2 regions of the Vibrio alfacsensis genome follow, and region 2 is predicted to be linked to the other one. Evidence: predicted binding sites of a transcription regulator. Region 2 holds the regulator's gene; the other holds the start of a gene.
The links. The regulator PurR, encoded in region 2, represses purine synthesis genes. The targets are predictions, from matches to a motif close to TNANGNAAACGTTTNCNTNA.
Positions count from the first base shown of each region.

Region 1: VA249_RS11235 (NupC/NupG family nucleoside CNT transporter) is a predicted target of PurR. The motif match lies at 4,446-4,465, and genes of this name have one in related genera.

Region 1 is NZ_AP024165.1:2,448,399-2,456,463, reverse strand. It holds gene VA249_RS11270 (GNAT family N-acetyltransferase) at 1-172, shown strand, start outside; gene VA249_RS11265 (hypothetical protein) at 294-746, opposite strand; gene VA249_RS11260 (DNA polymerase III subunit psi) at 810-1,208, shown strand; gene rimI (ribosomal protein S18-alanine N-acetyltransferase) at 1,221-1,676, shown strand; gene prfC (peptide chain release factor 3) at 1,806-3,395, shown strand; gene VA249_RS11245 (DUF5363 family protein) at 3,498-3,665, shown strand; gene VA249_RS11240 (TatD family hydrolase) at 3,652-4,425, shown strand; gene VA249_RS11235 (NupC/NupG family nucleoside CNT transporter) at 4,630-5,913, shown strand; gene deoC (deoxyribose-phosphate aldolase) at 6,489-7,265, shown strand; gene deoA (thymidine phosphorylase) at 7,365-8,065, shown strand, end outside.
Region 2 is NZ_AP024165.1:2,070,196-2,078,260, reverse strand. It holds gene VA249_RS09555 (TfoX/Sxy family DNA transformation protein) at 1-433, opposite strand, end outside; cyclic di-GMP riboswitch class I at 670-751, opposite strand; gene purR (HTH-type transcriptional repressor PurR) at 1,131-2,135, opposite strand; gene torD (molecular chaperone TorD) at 2,578-3,225, opposite strand; gene torR (two-component system response regulator TorR) at 3,492-4,205, shown strand; gene elyC (envelope biogenesis factor ElyC) at 4,370-5,161, opposite strand; gene cmoM (tRNA uridine 5-oxyacetic acid(34) methyltransferase CmoM) at 5,277-6,068, shown strand; gene mukF (chromosome partition protein MukF) at 6,071-7,408, shown strand; gene mukE (chromosome partition protein MukE) at 7,389-8,065, shown strand, end outside.

The DNA of each region.
Region 1 (8,065 bases), 380 kb from region 2:
AGGCGATCCTGATTACTATGCACGTCAAGGCTTTAAAGCAGCAGAAGAGATGGGCTTTGATTGCGCATGGGAAGTGCCCCAAGGTGCGTTCCGCGTAGCAGAATTGGCAGAAGGTCAGTGCGACGGGCGTTCTGGCCGTATCGATTATTCACCAGAGTTTGCTGATTTATAATCACGAAGATTGAATTACAAAGCCCGCAGGAAATAGCGGGCTTTGTTTTTGAGACTTAGATTTTAAGCAGAACTGGTTTTTAAGTATGCTCTGTTTTGATTACTAACAGAGGAAAAGTGATCTAATCTTGCTCTTGGAGGCGCTTTTTGCCCCAAATTTCGATTTTTGCTTTTTTACTTACACCAGCTGCATTGAGTGTCATGTTGCCCCAGCTTTTGTACTCCATATCAATACGCTTGAGTTTGGCATCTTCAGAGCCTGGTAAAGTCCAAGCTCGTGTTGACATGCCTTTAGTCAATGTTCCCGTCATGGTTTTAAGCTCTTTCTCACTACCATCAGTCATGATGACTTTCATGTTTTTGATGTTCATGGTGCCTTGAATGCACTTCATCTTGATTTTGCTGAACTGGCGATTTTTAAATAGACCGTTGAGCTCTACAGTATCTGTCTCGTTTTGAAAGTTAACGGTTTTTTGAGCAATCAGTTCCCAGTTATCATCATTGTTCTTAGCAAACGTAACGAAGCTGGTGGTCGAGATTAGCAGTGCAATAGTGATTGTTTGGAAAAGCTTCATAACACCTCTGACTTTACATGCGATTATTTGGTAGCATTGCCTCGTTCAATTAGGTGACAAAAAATGTCAATAAACGAGAAACAGTATTTAAATGAAATGGGGATCAGCACATGGGAGTTGATCCATCCAGATAGGTTGGAAAACTATCAAGTGCCAATGTTACGTTTGCAAAGTTCTTGTAAACTCCTATTGGTTTCACCAATGTGTCCAGAAAATGAGACAGCATTGATGTTTGAGCGGGTGCTAAAAAGTATCAAGCTCTCACTTGATGATGCGCTGCACCTAGAGCCAGAGCGTTTATCATCTTTGGGTGAACATGATTTGGAATGGGTGTGGTTTGCTGGCTGTGAGGCCGATATGAGTATTAATGCTAAACAGCTGACTTCGCCGCTGTTAAAAGACATTGATGGTAACAACGAACAGCGCCGCGCCTTATGGCAGCAGATTTGTTCATATTCTTAATGGAGCAGACGCGTGACGATTGAAATTACAACGATGAGCGCTGAACACTTAGATCAAGTATGGCAAATTGAACAACAGGCTCATACTCATCCTTGGGCCGAGTCGCTCGTTCGTGACTTATCTAGCCGAGGTGCATGTCATCATGTGATGACGGATGCAGGCAAGGTGGTGGGTTACTTTTATGGGCAGAATATTGTCGGTGAAGTGACCTTGCTTAATATTGCTATTGCACCGAGTCAGCAAGGGAAAGGATTGGGACAAAAGCTGCTTGATGCCTTTCTAGATTACTGCGAACAAGCCAAAGCTGAGAGTGCTTGGTTGGAAGTGCGTGAAAGCAATTTGCCCGCTATCCATATTTACGATCAAGCTGGTTTTAATGAGGTGGACCGTCGTTACGGTTATTACCCAGCCAAAACAGGTAATGGTAAAGAAGATGCGATAATCATGAGTTATCTCTTCTTCTATTAAGACTCCTTTATCAGCATTAAGGAAAGTTGCCCCTAGCGCAATAATAGGGGACAATACCGCGCAATATTGAATCAAAAAAGCTTGCTTTGTTTTTAAGCAAGTATCCAGACATCAAAGAAGATCAATTTCATGTCAAATACACCTTTTCTAGGCGAAGTTTCTAAACGTAGAACATTCGCTATTATTTCTCACCCGGATGCGGGTAAAACCACCATTACTGAAAAAGTACTGTTATTCGGAAACGCAATCCAAAAAGCAGGTACGGTTAAAGGTCGTGGTAACGCACAGCACGCAAAATCAGACTGGATGGAAATGGAAAAGGAACGTGGTATCTCGGTTACTACTTCTGTGATGCAGTTCCCTTACAATGATTGTCTGGTAAACCTACTTGATACTCCTGGACACGAAGACTTCTCGGAAGATACTTACCGTACACTGACTGCGGTTGACTCGTGTTTGATGGTTATCGATGCGGCGAAAGGTGTCGAGGATCGTACTCGTAAGTTAATGGAAGTTACGCGTCTTCGCGACACGCCAATCGTGACTTTCATGAACAAACTGGACCGTGACGTTCGTGATCCAATGGAAGTATTGGACGAAGTTGAAAACGAATTGGGCATGATGTGTGCGCCAATCACTTGGCCAATCGGTTGTGGTAAAGAGTTTAAAGGTGTTTACCACATTCACCGCGATGAAACGGTTCTGTATGAATCAGGTCACGGCCACGAGATCCAAGAAGTACGCATCATCAAAGGTTTGGATAACCCAGAACTTGATGAAAAAGTCGGTGAGAGCCTTGCAGAAAGTGTACGTGAAGAGCTTGAGTTGGTCATGGGCGCATGTCCAGAGTTTGATCTTGAGTTGTTCTTAAAAGGTGAGTTGACACCAGTTTACTTTGGTACGGCATTGGGTAACTTCGGTGTAGACCACATGCTAGATGGCCTGACTGAGTGGGCGCCTGCGCCGAAAACTCGTCAAGCGGTTGAGCGTGATGTAGAAGCAACAGAGGATAAGTTCTCTGGCTTCGTATTTAAGATCCAAGCAAACATGGATCCTAAACACCGTGACCGCATTGCATTTATGCGTATTGTATCAGGCACGTACACGCAGGGTATGAAGATGAACCACGTTCGTCTTGGTAAGCAAGTCAGTATCTCTGATGCGGTAACTTTCATGGCTGGTGACCGTTCGCGTGCTGAGAATGCTTACGCAGGTGATATCATCGGTTTACATAACCACGGTACGATCCAAATTGGTGATACGTTTACCCAAGGTGAATCACTGAAGTTCTCTGGTATTCCAAACTTTGCACCGGAGCTATTCCGTCGTATTCGTCTAAAAGATCCATTGAAGCAGAAGCAGCTACTTAAAGGCTTGGTTCAGCTGTCTGAAGAAGGGGCGGTACAGGTATTCCGTCCACTACAAAACAACGACCTAATTGTAGGTGCAGTTGGTGTGCTTCAGTTTGACGTGGTTGTGGCTCGTTTGAAGTCAGAATACAACGTTGAAGCGATCTACGAGGGTGTTAACGTTGCAACAGCACGTTGGGTTGAGTGTGGTGATGCGAAGAAATTGGACGAGTTCCAACGCAAGAACCAAGCGAACCTAGCGCTAGATGGTGGTGATAACCTCACCTACATTGCACCGACAATGGTTAACCTAAACCTTGCGCAAGAGCGTTTCCCTGATGTTGATTTCCGTGCGACGCGTGAACACTAATCAATACGAAACTGCTCGATAAAACAAATTAGATTCGAAGCCGCCCTTAGCTATACACTTAGCTCAGGGCGGCTTTTTATTTGGCGTAGGGAAAGGTGAGAAATGAATTGGTTTAAGAAAGGACTCAAACGCTACGATGATTGGTGTAAAGAGATGGGGTTAACGCCGGATCAAAAACGCAGTTGCGTGCCGTATAAAAAAGATCCAGCACATGAAACATTCACTACCCATAAGAAAGCGCAAGAGAAGTCGAAAAATGAAACTGTTTGATACTCACTGCCATTTTGATTTTGATGTGTTCCAAGATGATTTTAGTCATCACTATGAACTGGCTCGTGAGCAAGGAGTGGAGCGCATATTGATTCCCTCAGTAGGGCCAAGCAATTGGTCTCGCATTCAAACGATAGCCAACCAATATCCGGGTATTTACTACGCCTTGGGTTTTCACCCTTACTTTCTCCAGCATAATTTTGAGCAACACTTAGCGGAATTGGATCGGCAGTTATCACTAGCCGGTGAGCAGTGTGTCGCAATTGGAGAGTGTGGTTTAGATTTTGCCACCAATGTTCCTGTCGATCTTCAAGAACGAGCTCTTGAGTTGCAGTTTGAGTTGGCGCGAAAATTCAAACTGCCCGTCATTCTTCATAGTCGAAAAGCACACAATCGACTTATTCAAATGGTCAAAACGGCAAAATTACCTAAAGGTGGCGTGCTGCATGCTTTTTCTGGCAGTTATCAGCAGGCGATGGAATGGGTTCGATTAGATTTTTTTATCGGTGTTGGTGGCATTATTACTTACCCAAGAGCCAATAAAACACGTGAGGCTATTCAAAAGTTGCCGCTTAAACACATGATTATAGAAACAGATGCCCCTGATATGCCTATATTTGGCTATCAGGGGGAACCGAATCATCCGGCCAAAGCTATTCATGTGTTGAATGAGTTGTCTCAATTACATACGCTTAACAAGCAAACGGTTGCGGCTCAGCTGTGGGAAAATAGCAATTCTGCTTTTTCTATATGTGAATAAAATCTAAATATGCTGTTTAAAATAGAAAACGTTTTCCTTTTGATTGTGATGTTCGTCACAAAAGGGGGTAAATCAATGATGAAGCCAATAGGAAAGTGTGAACGTAGCATTACTTTTATTGATTTTGCATGAGTATAATTGGCCCCGCTTTATAGCTCCATTTTGTAACACGCCAATAAATAACTTATAAGGAAGTCATAAACTATGAGCCTGTTTATGAGCCTAGTCGGTATGGTAGTGCTTATTGCTATTGCATTTGCATTTTCTAATAACCGCAAAGCTATCAACTTAAGAACCGTGGGTGGCGCATTTGCTATCCAATTCGCATTAGGTGCATTTGTTCTTTATGTACCTTGGGGCCGTGATCTACTAAACGGTTTCTCTACTGGTGTTTCTAACGTTATCAACTACGGTAACAACGGTTCATCATTCCTATTCGGTGGTCTTGTTTCTGACAAGATGTTCGAAGTATTCGGTGGCGGCGGTTTCATCTTCGCATTCCGCGTTCTTCCTACTCTGATCTTCTTCTCAGCACTGATTTCTGTTCTTTACTACATTGGCGCAATGCAGTGGGTTATCAAGATTCTTGGTGGTGCACTACAAAAAGCGCTAGGCACTTCTCGTGCGGAATCAATGTCAGCAGCTGCTAACATTTTCGTAGGTCAAACTGAAGCACCTCTAGTTGTTCGTCCATTCGTACCAAAAATGACTCAATCTGAGCTATTCGCAGTAATGTGTGGTGGTCTAGCATCTGTAGCTGGTGGTGTACTAGCAGGTTACGCTTCAATGGGTGTTCCTCTAGAGTACCTAGTAGCAGCGTCATTCATGGCAGCACCTGGTGGTCTACTATTTGCTAAGATTCTTCACCCTGAGACAGATAAGCCTCATGAAGATATCGAAGAAGCAATGGACGGTGGCGACGACAAACCAGCTAACGTAATCGACGCAGCAGCGGGCGGTGCGGCTTCTGGTCTACAACTTGCGCTAAACGTAGGTGCAATGCTAATCGCATTCGTAGGTCTAATTGCTCTTATCAACGGTATGCTAGGTGGCATCGGTGGTTGGTTCGGTATGCCTGAACTAACACTAGAGCTGATCCTAGGTTATGCGTTCTCTCCACTAGCATTCCTAATCGGTGTTCCTTGGGACGAAGCAATTGTTGCAGGTTCTTTCATCGGTCAGAAACTCGTTATCAACGAATTCGTTGCTTACTTGAACTTCACACCTTACCTAGGTGAAGGCGCTCAAGTTGTTGCGGCAACTGGTGAAGTAATGTCTGAGAAGACAACGGCTATCATCTCATTCGCACTATGTGGCTTCGCGAACCTTTCTTCTATCGCGATCCTACTTGGTGGTCTAGGTAGCCTTGCACCAAACCGTCGCTCAGATATCGCTCGCATGGGTATTAAAGCCGTTCTTGCTGGTACGTTGTCTAACCTAATGGCAGCGACTATTGCAGGCTTCTGCCTTAGCCTTGCAGCTCTTTAATTAGAATCGGTTCTTAATATATAGACGCCGTTTTAAATCATGCCCTGTAGCAAGAAATTGCTGCGGGGCATTTTTCGTTTTTAGGCCTATAAAATTGACTGGACAGAGCTCGACGTTAACGGCTTGTTCCGTTGATGGAATAGGACTGAAATTTTGAGATACAAACCGTTTGCGCTCTATTTGGTGCTACAGTTTTGCGGTGAAACTCTATAATGTAGTACTCATGACGTTGTGGTTATGATGATGATTTAATCACAAAGTGAATATTACGTATTCGATGGGCAAATGAATTGCCCTCCAATATCACATCTTTAAAGCGTTTTACTGTGTGATGTGATATTAAAGACACCGCAATCATAGATTGTTGTGCCATAGGCCAAACTGGTACTGTGCGGTGACAAGGATAGCAATTGGCATATGACTTTCGCTGACTATGCCGAGTCTTCAAGGAACCAAGTCCGTTCATTAATAGACTGATTAGCCAAATTTTCACACACTGTCTGCTTCTTGATTATAGTTAGAGAGTTGATGTGAGGCTAAGCAGTGAATTTTTTGAATATTGATCGGAGATAGAAATGAGCGATTTAAAAGCAGCAGCGCTACGTGCACTTAAACTAATGGACCTAACTACGCTAAATGATGACGACACTGATGCAAAAGTGATCGCACTATGTCATGACGCGAAATCTGCGGTAGGTAACACAGCTGCAATCTGTATTTACCCTCGCTTTATTCCTATTGCTAAGAAGACACTTCGTGAGCAAGGTACACCAGACGTTCGTATTGCAACCGTAACGAACTTCCCACACGGTAACGACGATATCGAAATCGCAGTGGCAGAAACAAAAGCAGCAGTTGCTTACGGTGCAGATGAAGTAGACGTAGTTTTCCCATACCGCGCTCTAATGGCGGGTGATGAGAAAGTGGGCTTCGAACTTGTTAAGCAATGTAAAGAAGCTTGTGGTGATATCCTTCTTAAAGTGATCATCGAAACGGGTGAACTTAAAGAAGAAGCACTAATCAAGAAAGCATCTCAAATCTGTATCGAAGCGGGTGCTGACTTCATTAAAACTTCAACGGGTAAAGTGCCAGTAAACGCAACACCAGAATACGCACGTATGATGCTTGAAGTGATTCGTGATATGGGTGTTGCAGAATCTGTTGGTTTCAAACCTGCAGGTGGTGTGCGTACTGCTGAAGATGCAGCAGCATACCTAGCGATGGCTGACGAAATCCTAGGTGACAACTGGGTTGATGCTCGTCACTACCGTTTCGGTGCGTCTAGCCTGCTAACAAACCTACTAAATACATTAGAAGTATCGGACCAAGTCGCTGATCCAACGGCGTACTAATTCCAAAAAAAGCGTCTGAAAGGTAGCACCAAATTGGGTGCTACCTAACCTCTTCTATCCTACTTTTACCATGGCTCATTATGAGCTTGGGAGGCACTAATGTATTTACCACAAGAAATTATCCGTAAAAAACGTGACGGCGAAGTTCTAACCGCTGACGAAATCAATTTCTTTATTCAAGGCGTGGCAAATAACAGCGTATCTGAAGGTCAGATCGCCGCTTTTGCTATGACTATCTTCTTCAATGAAATGACGATGCCAGAACGTATCGCACTAACCTGTGCAATGCGTGATTCGGGCATGGTTATCGATTGGAGCCACATGAACTTTGGTGGTCCAATTGTCGATAAGCACTCTACTGGTGGTGTGGGTGATGTAACTTCTCTCATGCTTGGTCCAATGGTAGCGGCATGTGGTGGTTTCGTACCTATGATCTCTGGCCGTGGTCTTGGCCACACTGGCGGTACGTTGGATAAGCTTGAGTCTATTCCTGGTTACAATATCACACCGACAAACGACGTGTTTGGTCAAGTGACTAAAGACGCAGGTGTCGCGATCATTGGTCAAACCGGTGATCTTGCACCAGCGGATAAGCGTGTTTACGCGACTCGCGATATCACAGCAACAGTAGACAACATTTCTCTGATCACGGCGTCGATTTTATCGAAGAAGCTTGCTGCAGGTCTTGAATCTCTAGTCATGGATGTAAAAGTAGGTTCTGGTGCATTTATGCCAACTTACGAAGCGTCTGAAGAGCTAGCAAAATCTATCGTTGCGGTAGCAAATGGTGCTGGTACAAC
Region 2 (8,065 bases):
CCTCTAGTTGCTCTACCGAATCGATGCCTGCTTTTTTAAGCATGCGTTCAGTCGCTAAACGTAGGTTTGGCAAATCTTTTAGTCGGTTAGGCTTTGTTGTTGCCTGTTGTTCTTTTTCAAGCTTGGCGCTTTCTAGAGACTTCCTTGCAACATCAAGGATTTTGTCGGTTGAATCCCATAGCTCGTCAGAAATAGCATAGTATTTCGTTACCACTGGGAAGCCACGTTTTTTATAGACGTAAGGTCTAAGTCCTTGAGTCTCGAAAGTAGATGAAGTTTTCTGATCCGCTCGGATGTGCAATTGATGATTTACAACTAGTGCAAACATAGTGTCATCTGCAAACAGTCCGAAGCCACCAAACATTGAGCGCGACTTGATCGTACCAAGTGCCTCAAATAGCTTCATAGAGTCTTTGAGTATCGGTTTATCCATGATGAGTTATCTCGGTGTAATTAGTATTACGCCACCAAAAATCAGGTCCGAGAGAATAGCAAATGCATGCAGTTATAATGTCATTAAAGGGTAAACTCGTTAAATGCATATTTGCCATCGGTAACCCCGCTACCTTCTACTGATACGACGATGATTGAAAATAACCATCATCGAAAACAGTCTTTAAAAACGATAGTCTTCAAAAATAGCAGTCTTCAAAAAAACAGCCGTTTTTAAAAAATAACGGTCTTCAAAAACAAATAGTTAAGGCCGGAAGCTTTGCGTCCCACTCTTTCGAATGGTTTGCCCTGTGCGTGACGGTATCAGAATACTGCTTTCATTGAATTAACATCACATCCTGAATATGGAAGTGTGACATTAGTTCAATTAAAAAGGGGTATTTAATGAGTGTTATTTCATATCTCTTGGTTAGATATGCCTATCAACACCATAAATACGAATTCAAATACATTGAATTAAAACAGTATGTTATAGCGAAGTGCTCTGGGCTGTCTACCCCGAAATTAGTCAATTGCTCATCGCTTCACCTATGGCAATGTTACTTGCCTAAATCCAATCCAATATGATTAGAAAATAGGACGAAAGGGTGGATTCAGAACATAAAAAACGCCCCTTAAAAGGAGCGCTTCAAATCGGTCATTATTGCTTAGTTCTTATTACTTAGCTGCATTATTGATTAGTTGAGCTTGCTTACTGTGCTACGTATTACAATCTCTGGCTGCATTTCAAAAATACGTTTGTCGTGCTCTTTATCTTTAATACGTTCAAGTAAGATCTCGAATGCGTTTTTACCTACACGACGTTTTGGTTGGTGAATCGTCGTTAGCGGTGGAGAGAAGTATTCAGCAAGTTCGATGTTGTCGTAACCGATCACAGAAATGTCTTCAGGGATCTTGATGCCATTTTGTTGCAGACGGCTCATCAAGCCTAGTGCCATGGTGTCATTAAAACAGAATACTGCAGTCGGGCGTTTTTCCATTGCAGTAATGTTATCTGCAGCAAGAACGGCAGTATCACATTCAAAGTTACCCTCAAGAATCCAGTCTTCTTTAACGGTAAGGTTTGCTTCTGCCATTGCACGTCTAAAGCCAGCAATTCGCTCTTTACATGCTGCTTTATCGAAATGACCACTTAAACATGCAATTTCGCTATGACCATTATCAATTAGATATTTAGTCGCTAAATAGCCACCTTCTTCCGAGTTATCAATGATCTTATCTGCTTTTGAGCTTTCAGGGCCCCAGTCCATCACGACTTTAGGGATGTCTGCGTGGCGGTCTAGCATCTCTTGTAGTTCTTCCGTTAGGTCAGAACACATCACTAAAATGCCATCGACACGCTTTTCTGCAAGCATGCGAATATAGTCACGTTGTTTCTCGTAAATACCACCAGTATTACACAGGATCAATGTATAGCCTTGACGGTAACAGTAGCTTTCTACGCCATCGATCACTTCAGAGAAGAAAAGGTTCGTTGACTGAGTAACCAACATACCGATAGTGCGCGTTGAGTTACACTTTAAGCTGCGAGCAACAGCACTAGGCGCGTAATTGAGCTCATCAACCGCTTTCATTACTTTTTCTTGAGTGGTCTCAGCAACAAAACGAGTTTTGTTAATTACGTGCGACACTGTGGTGGTTGAAACGCCGGCTAAGCGAGCAACGTCTTTAATTGTGGCCATAAATGATGTCCTGTATCGAGTTACTGAATACCGTAGTGAAGACAACCATGCGCTTAGTGTCTTGCGCAAACTGAGCAGTTACGAAAAAGCAACGCTGATAGGTTCGGCAGTGGTTGTTCCGAAATCGGTATAAAAAGATTTGTAGCGACATTGGTTGCTGAGAAATATATTCCTTGATTAGTGATACAAGGAATGGCTCAGCAAGCAGAGTAATAAAACACAAAAACCGCTATATTTCAGCGGTTTACATATAAATCATATTTAATCGTTTGCGCTCACATTTTAGACCTATGTGAGCAGGCTGGCAACATATTCAGCGATGGTTTTGTGCTTTTTATGTCACATTTTAACGGCTAAATTCACTGTACTTCTCTGAACCAGTGAGAAACAAACGAATAAAATAAGGGGGCTGTATGACGAGTCCCCCTAAAATAGCCCGCAATTATTCACCAAGAAGGTAGTCGCTGTCCAGTTTACAGAAAGCGATCAGCATTTGAGCAACACTAACGTAGAAGCCAAACTCATCGAATTGCTTACATTTTGCTGCAAACATAGGTAACCAAGTAAGCAGTTGCTTTTGGATGAAGTCGTTTTGTGCCACGAATGCTTCTTCCATATGTTTTTCTTGCTCGAGTTCGTTAGAGCGAATGATCATGTTGCCTAAGAAGTCGAGCTCTACAGCAAGGTGATCGGCTGGTTCTTTCAGGTTTTCATCGACCTGAACACCAAAGTCCGCCATGAGTTTTTCCATTTCTTCTGCTGGCTTATCGTTTAGAAGACCCGACTCACCGATGTACATGGAAGCGTATGGAAGTGCTCCGTGTTTTTCTGTTTTCAGAAATAGCTCACAAAAGTCTGCGGCAAGTTCGAGTTGAGCGTCTTCACGATCTTGAAGTCGGTTGAGTGCATCGACCAATGCATCGACTGATGTCTTTAGGGATTCGTTTTCACCTAGGCCAGCTAAAAAACTTCGGATTTCAACACTGTGGTAGCTCTCTAGGTCTTTTTCGGTAAGTTCTTTAGCGAATAGGCTAGAAAACCACCAGTAAATTTCGGCGCGTTTTTCGTTAAAAGCTTTCACTTCTTGCATTTTTTGCTCCTGAAATGATGCACTTAAGGCGGCATCTTGAAGTCACTTGAGTATAATCTCTTAAGTGTAAACAATTAAAATGAATAGCAGTAACTATAATTGTTATTGTTTATGGGTAATTATGCCTAGTTATTAATGGCAACAAATAAGCTTGCTTTGAATCAATAAAATCGCAAAATCTTGCTTTTTAATGTATCTATGACTAGAAATGTTACTAGTTATGAATAGAATACGTCTTGGAATAAAAAAGACAGAAAGTGGTGTAAATGAGCTATCACGTATTAGTCGTAGAAGATGATGTTGTAACTCGTAGTAAGTTAGCGGGCTACTTCCAAAATGAAGGTTACAAAGTCAGTGAAGCAGAAAGTGGCGCAGAGATGCGTGAAGTGCTTCAAGGTGGCGGTGTTGACTTGATTATGTTGGATATTAACCTGCCCGGTGAAGACGGTCTTATGCTTACGCGTGAATTACGCAGCCAATCAGATATCGGCATCATATTAGTGACAGGACGCACGGATAGCATTGACAAAATCGTTGGCCTAGAAATGGGCGCAGACGATTATGTGACAAAGCCTTTTGAGTTAAGGGAATTATTGGTTCGCGTTAAGAACTTATTGTGGCGTATCTCAGCGGCACGCAATGGTTCACAAAAGAACGTGAATGAAAGCAATGAAGAGCACATTGTGCGCTTCGGTGAGTGGACGTTTGATATTCAGCGTCGTGCGCTAAGCCGTAATGGTGAGCCAGTGAAGTTAACCAAAGCAGAATACGAACTGCTGGTTGCACTGTCTTCGTATCCAAACCAGGTGTTAAGCCGCGAACGTATTTTGAACATGATCAGCCACAGAGTGGATGCGCCAAATGATCGTACAATTGATGTATTGATTCGACGTATGCGCGCTAAAATGGAGTTTGATCCTAAGAACCCACAAATCTTTGTGACCGTTCATGGTGAAGGCTACATGTTCGCAGGTGACTAGTTACTATTAAATTAAAAAGTTATTGCGAAATTAAAACGTTATCGCGAAATAAAAAAGGAGAGCGCATGCTCTCCTTTTTTGTAACTGCTGATTTTTAGCAATTGCTTAATAACTTTCAGTTGTTGCTCAATAAATTAAAGCTATTGTTTTTCAACGGAATTCAGCTAGGGCTGCTCTACTTCCACCATTGGCGTTTGCACTACCGTGTCTCTCAGTTCTTGCCAAAGGCCGCCTAAATACTCATGCCAATAAATTTCCGTTTGTTCTAAGTACCGTGCTCTAGGTGAGTATTTGACCCAAGGTTGATGAATTTCATCGATAGCAAGGTAGTTCGTTGGTGCAGGGATAGGCTTAATTCCGGCTGCATGAAATTCATAGAGTGCACGTTTCATATGACTCGCAGACGTCACCAAAACGACTTCTTTTTGCTTCACAAACGCTGCCGCTTGTCTTGCCTCTTCCCAAGTGTCTTTAGCATCTTCCAGTAGAATAATATCGGATTTCGCAACGCCGAGTGCTAAGGCGACGTTTGCCATCATACGTGCATGGCTAATTTCCGACCCACCGTCATAGCCTGATAAGATGAGCTTCGCGCCCGGATACATGCGCAAAATTCGAATTCCCTCGGTTAAACGCATGAGTGCAGTGCGGCTTAGTTGAGATGTTGGTGGGATCTCATCATCGACCACATGCCCATTTCCAAGCACCATCACGTAATCCACGCTTTGAGAAGAGGGTAAGAATGCTTTGTATTCACGTTCTAGAGGCATCAATAATTTTGACGAAATCGGTTGGAAAGCAACCATAAAGATACCAACAAACGAGAGAAGAACAATGAAGCAACCTGTTTTGCGTTTGGCGGTAAAACTAATAAGAGCAAGACCTAATAATCCAATGAGTAGCAGTGCGGGCAAGGGCATGACCAGTGCGGTCACAACTTTTTTCAGCTCAAACATACATAAATAGTCCGAAAAAACATCAATTGATAATAAAAATGAGGGTGACCCTCTTTATTCCTGCTTTCCTTGTGCCAGAATAGCGGCACAATCCGTTATGATAACTCAAGCAGAAGTGACAGAAGACCGCAATTTCGACGATATCGCCCACAAATTTGCAAAAAATATTTACGGCTCCGATAAAGGGGAGATCCGGCAAATCATTGTGTGGGAAGATTTTCTACAGATTCTAAGTGAATTAGGCGCCGACCAGCAACCCCTAGACGTTTTAGATGCAGGGGGCGGTTTAGCGCAAATGTCGCAAAAGCTTGCTAAGCTCGGACATCGTGTCGCGTTATGTGATCTATCTTCGGAAATGCTACAGCTAGCAAAACAGGATATTGAAAAAAACGGTTTGCTTGAGCAGTATCGCCTGATTCATTCGCCTGTCCAGTCTATTGGTGAACATATGGACAGTCAGGTGGATTTTGTCATGTTCCACGCAGTGATGGAGTGGCTGGTGGATCCAAAGCCCGCTCTGGAAACGGTATTGGAGCAGGTCAAACCGGGAGGCATGGCTTCGGTTATGTTTTATAACCACCATGGCTTGGTCTACAAAAATGTGGTTTGTGGCAACATTCCTCATATTTTGGACGGCATGCCTCACCGAAAAAGATTTAAACTACAGCCACAAAAAGGTCTGAAACCAGAAGAAGTCTATCAGTGGATAGAAGATTCTGGATTTAGCATTTGTGGTAAGTCTGGTATTCGTTCATTCAGTGATTACATCGGTAATATGCAGTACATGGGCGATTACCAATTTGAAGATGTGTTGGCACTAGAAAAACAACTCTGTCGACAAGAGCCATACCTCTCATTAGGCCGCTATATTCATGTGTGGGCTAAAAAGAACGAGAAACAGGAATAACAATGAGTGAGATGACTCTCAATGCTGCAGAACAACCGATAGATGAATTGGTTGGCTGGGTTAAGCAGCACGATTTCTCGTTGAACCTGACCACTGAGCGATTGGCATTTCTGATTGCCGTCGCCGTATTAAGCAACGAAAGGTTTGACGAAGAATTGGGTGAAGGTGAGTTGCACGACGCATTTGCCATCGTCACTCGACTTTTTGATGAAACGGGTGAAGCATCGGCTTTTCGCGCAAACAATGCCATCAACGAAATGGTAAAGCAGCGTCTAATTAGTCGTTTTGTTAGTGAGATTACGGATGGGGCGAGTATTTATCGCTTGTCTCCGCTTGCTATCGGCATTACCGACTACTACGTACGTCACCGCGAGTTTTCAAAACTTCGCCTCTCCATTCAGCTATCAATGGTCGCTGATGAAATGGCAAAAGCGATTGAAGCGGCGCAAAAAGGGGGAACCCCGGGCCATTGGCAGAAAAACGTCTATGGAGTATTGAAATACTCTGTGGGTGAAATCTTTGACCAAATCGACCTCAACCAACGTGTGATGGATGAGCAGCAGCAATCCGTGAAGCAACAAATTGCTGACTTGCTTAACAAAGATTGGCGCGAAGCAATTAACAACTGTGAATCTTTGCTGTCCGAAACCTCAAGCACACTGCGCGAGCTACAAGACACGCTGCAAGCGGCCAGTGATGAACTGCAAACTCAGATCCTGGACATTCAAGAGATTGTTTATGGTGATGCAGAGTTAGAGTTTATTGAAGAAGCGTTATTCGGTTTACAAATGAAGTTAGACCGTATTACGAGCTGGGGCCAGCAAGCGATTGACCTTTGGATTGGTTACGACCGTCACGTCCATAAGTTCATCCGTACAGCGATTGATATGGATAAGAACCGTGCGTTCAGCTCGCGTTTACGTCAATCCGTAAAAGACTATTTTGATATGCCATGGTATCTAACCTATGCCGATGCAGAAAGACTCTCCGATCTTCGTGATGAGGCTTTGGTTCTGCGTGACGATGAGGTAACAGGGCAAGTTCCAATGGAAGTGGAATACGAAGAGTTTCAACAAGTCAATGATGAGTTGTCTGAGCGTATTGGTGACATGCTTAAAGCACATAAAGAGCAAGGCACGCCAATCGATTTAAGTGTGGTGCTACGCGATTACCTCGCACAACACCCTAGAACTCATCACTTTGATTTAGCCCGAATTGTTGTTGATCAGGCTGTGCGTCTAGGGTACTCAGAATCTGACTATCAAGCGGTTCAACCAGACTGGAAAGCAATCAACGAATTTGGGGCAAAGGTACAAGCGAATGTCATCGACCGATACTAATGAATACATGTCAGAGAATCTGGCAAAAGCAATTTCAAACCCTCTGTTCCCAGCGCTGGATAGTATGCTACGAGCAGGGCGTCATATCTCAAGTGAAGATCTAGATAACCACGCATTGTTGTCGGATTTCGAACTTGAGCTTTCTTCTTTCTATCAGCGCTACAACACTGAATTGGTGAAAGCGCCAGAGGGATTTTTTTATCTTCGTCCACGTTCAACATCTTTGATTGGCCGAAGTGTGCTTTCTGAGCTAGATATGCTGGTGGGTAAAGTACTGTGTTTCCTTTATCTAAGCCCAGAGCGTCTTGCCCATGAGGGTATCTTTACTAACCAAGAGCTATACGATGAGTTGCTTGCATTGGCTGATGAAAACAAGTTGATGAAGCTTGTGACCAACCGTGCAACAGGCTCTGACCTTGATAAAGAAAAACTGTTTGAAAAAGTACGTACGTCTCTGCGTCGCCTTCGTCGTTTAGGCATGATCATCAATATTGGTGAAACCGGTAAGTTCAGTATCAGTGAAGCAGTCTTTCGTTTTGGTGCTGATGTGCGCATTGGTGATGATATGCGTGAAGCACAACTTCGCTTGATCCGTGATGGTGAAGCCGTGGTTCATACCAAAGAGCCAAGCCAAGGCAGCTTGTTGTCTGAAGAAGA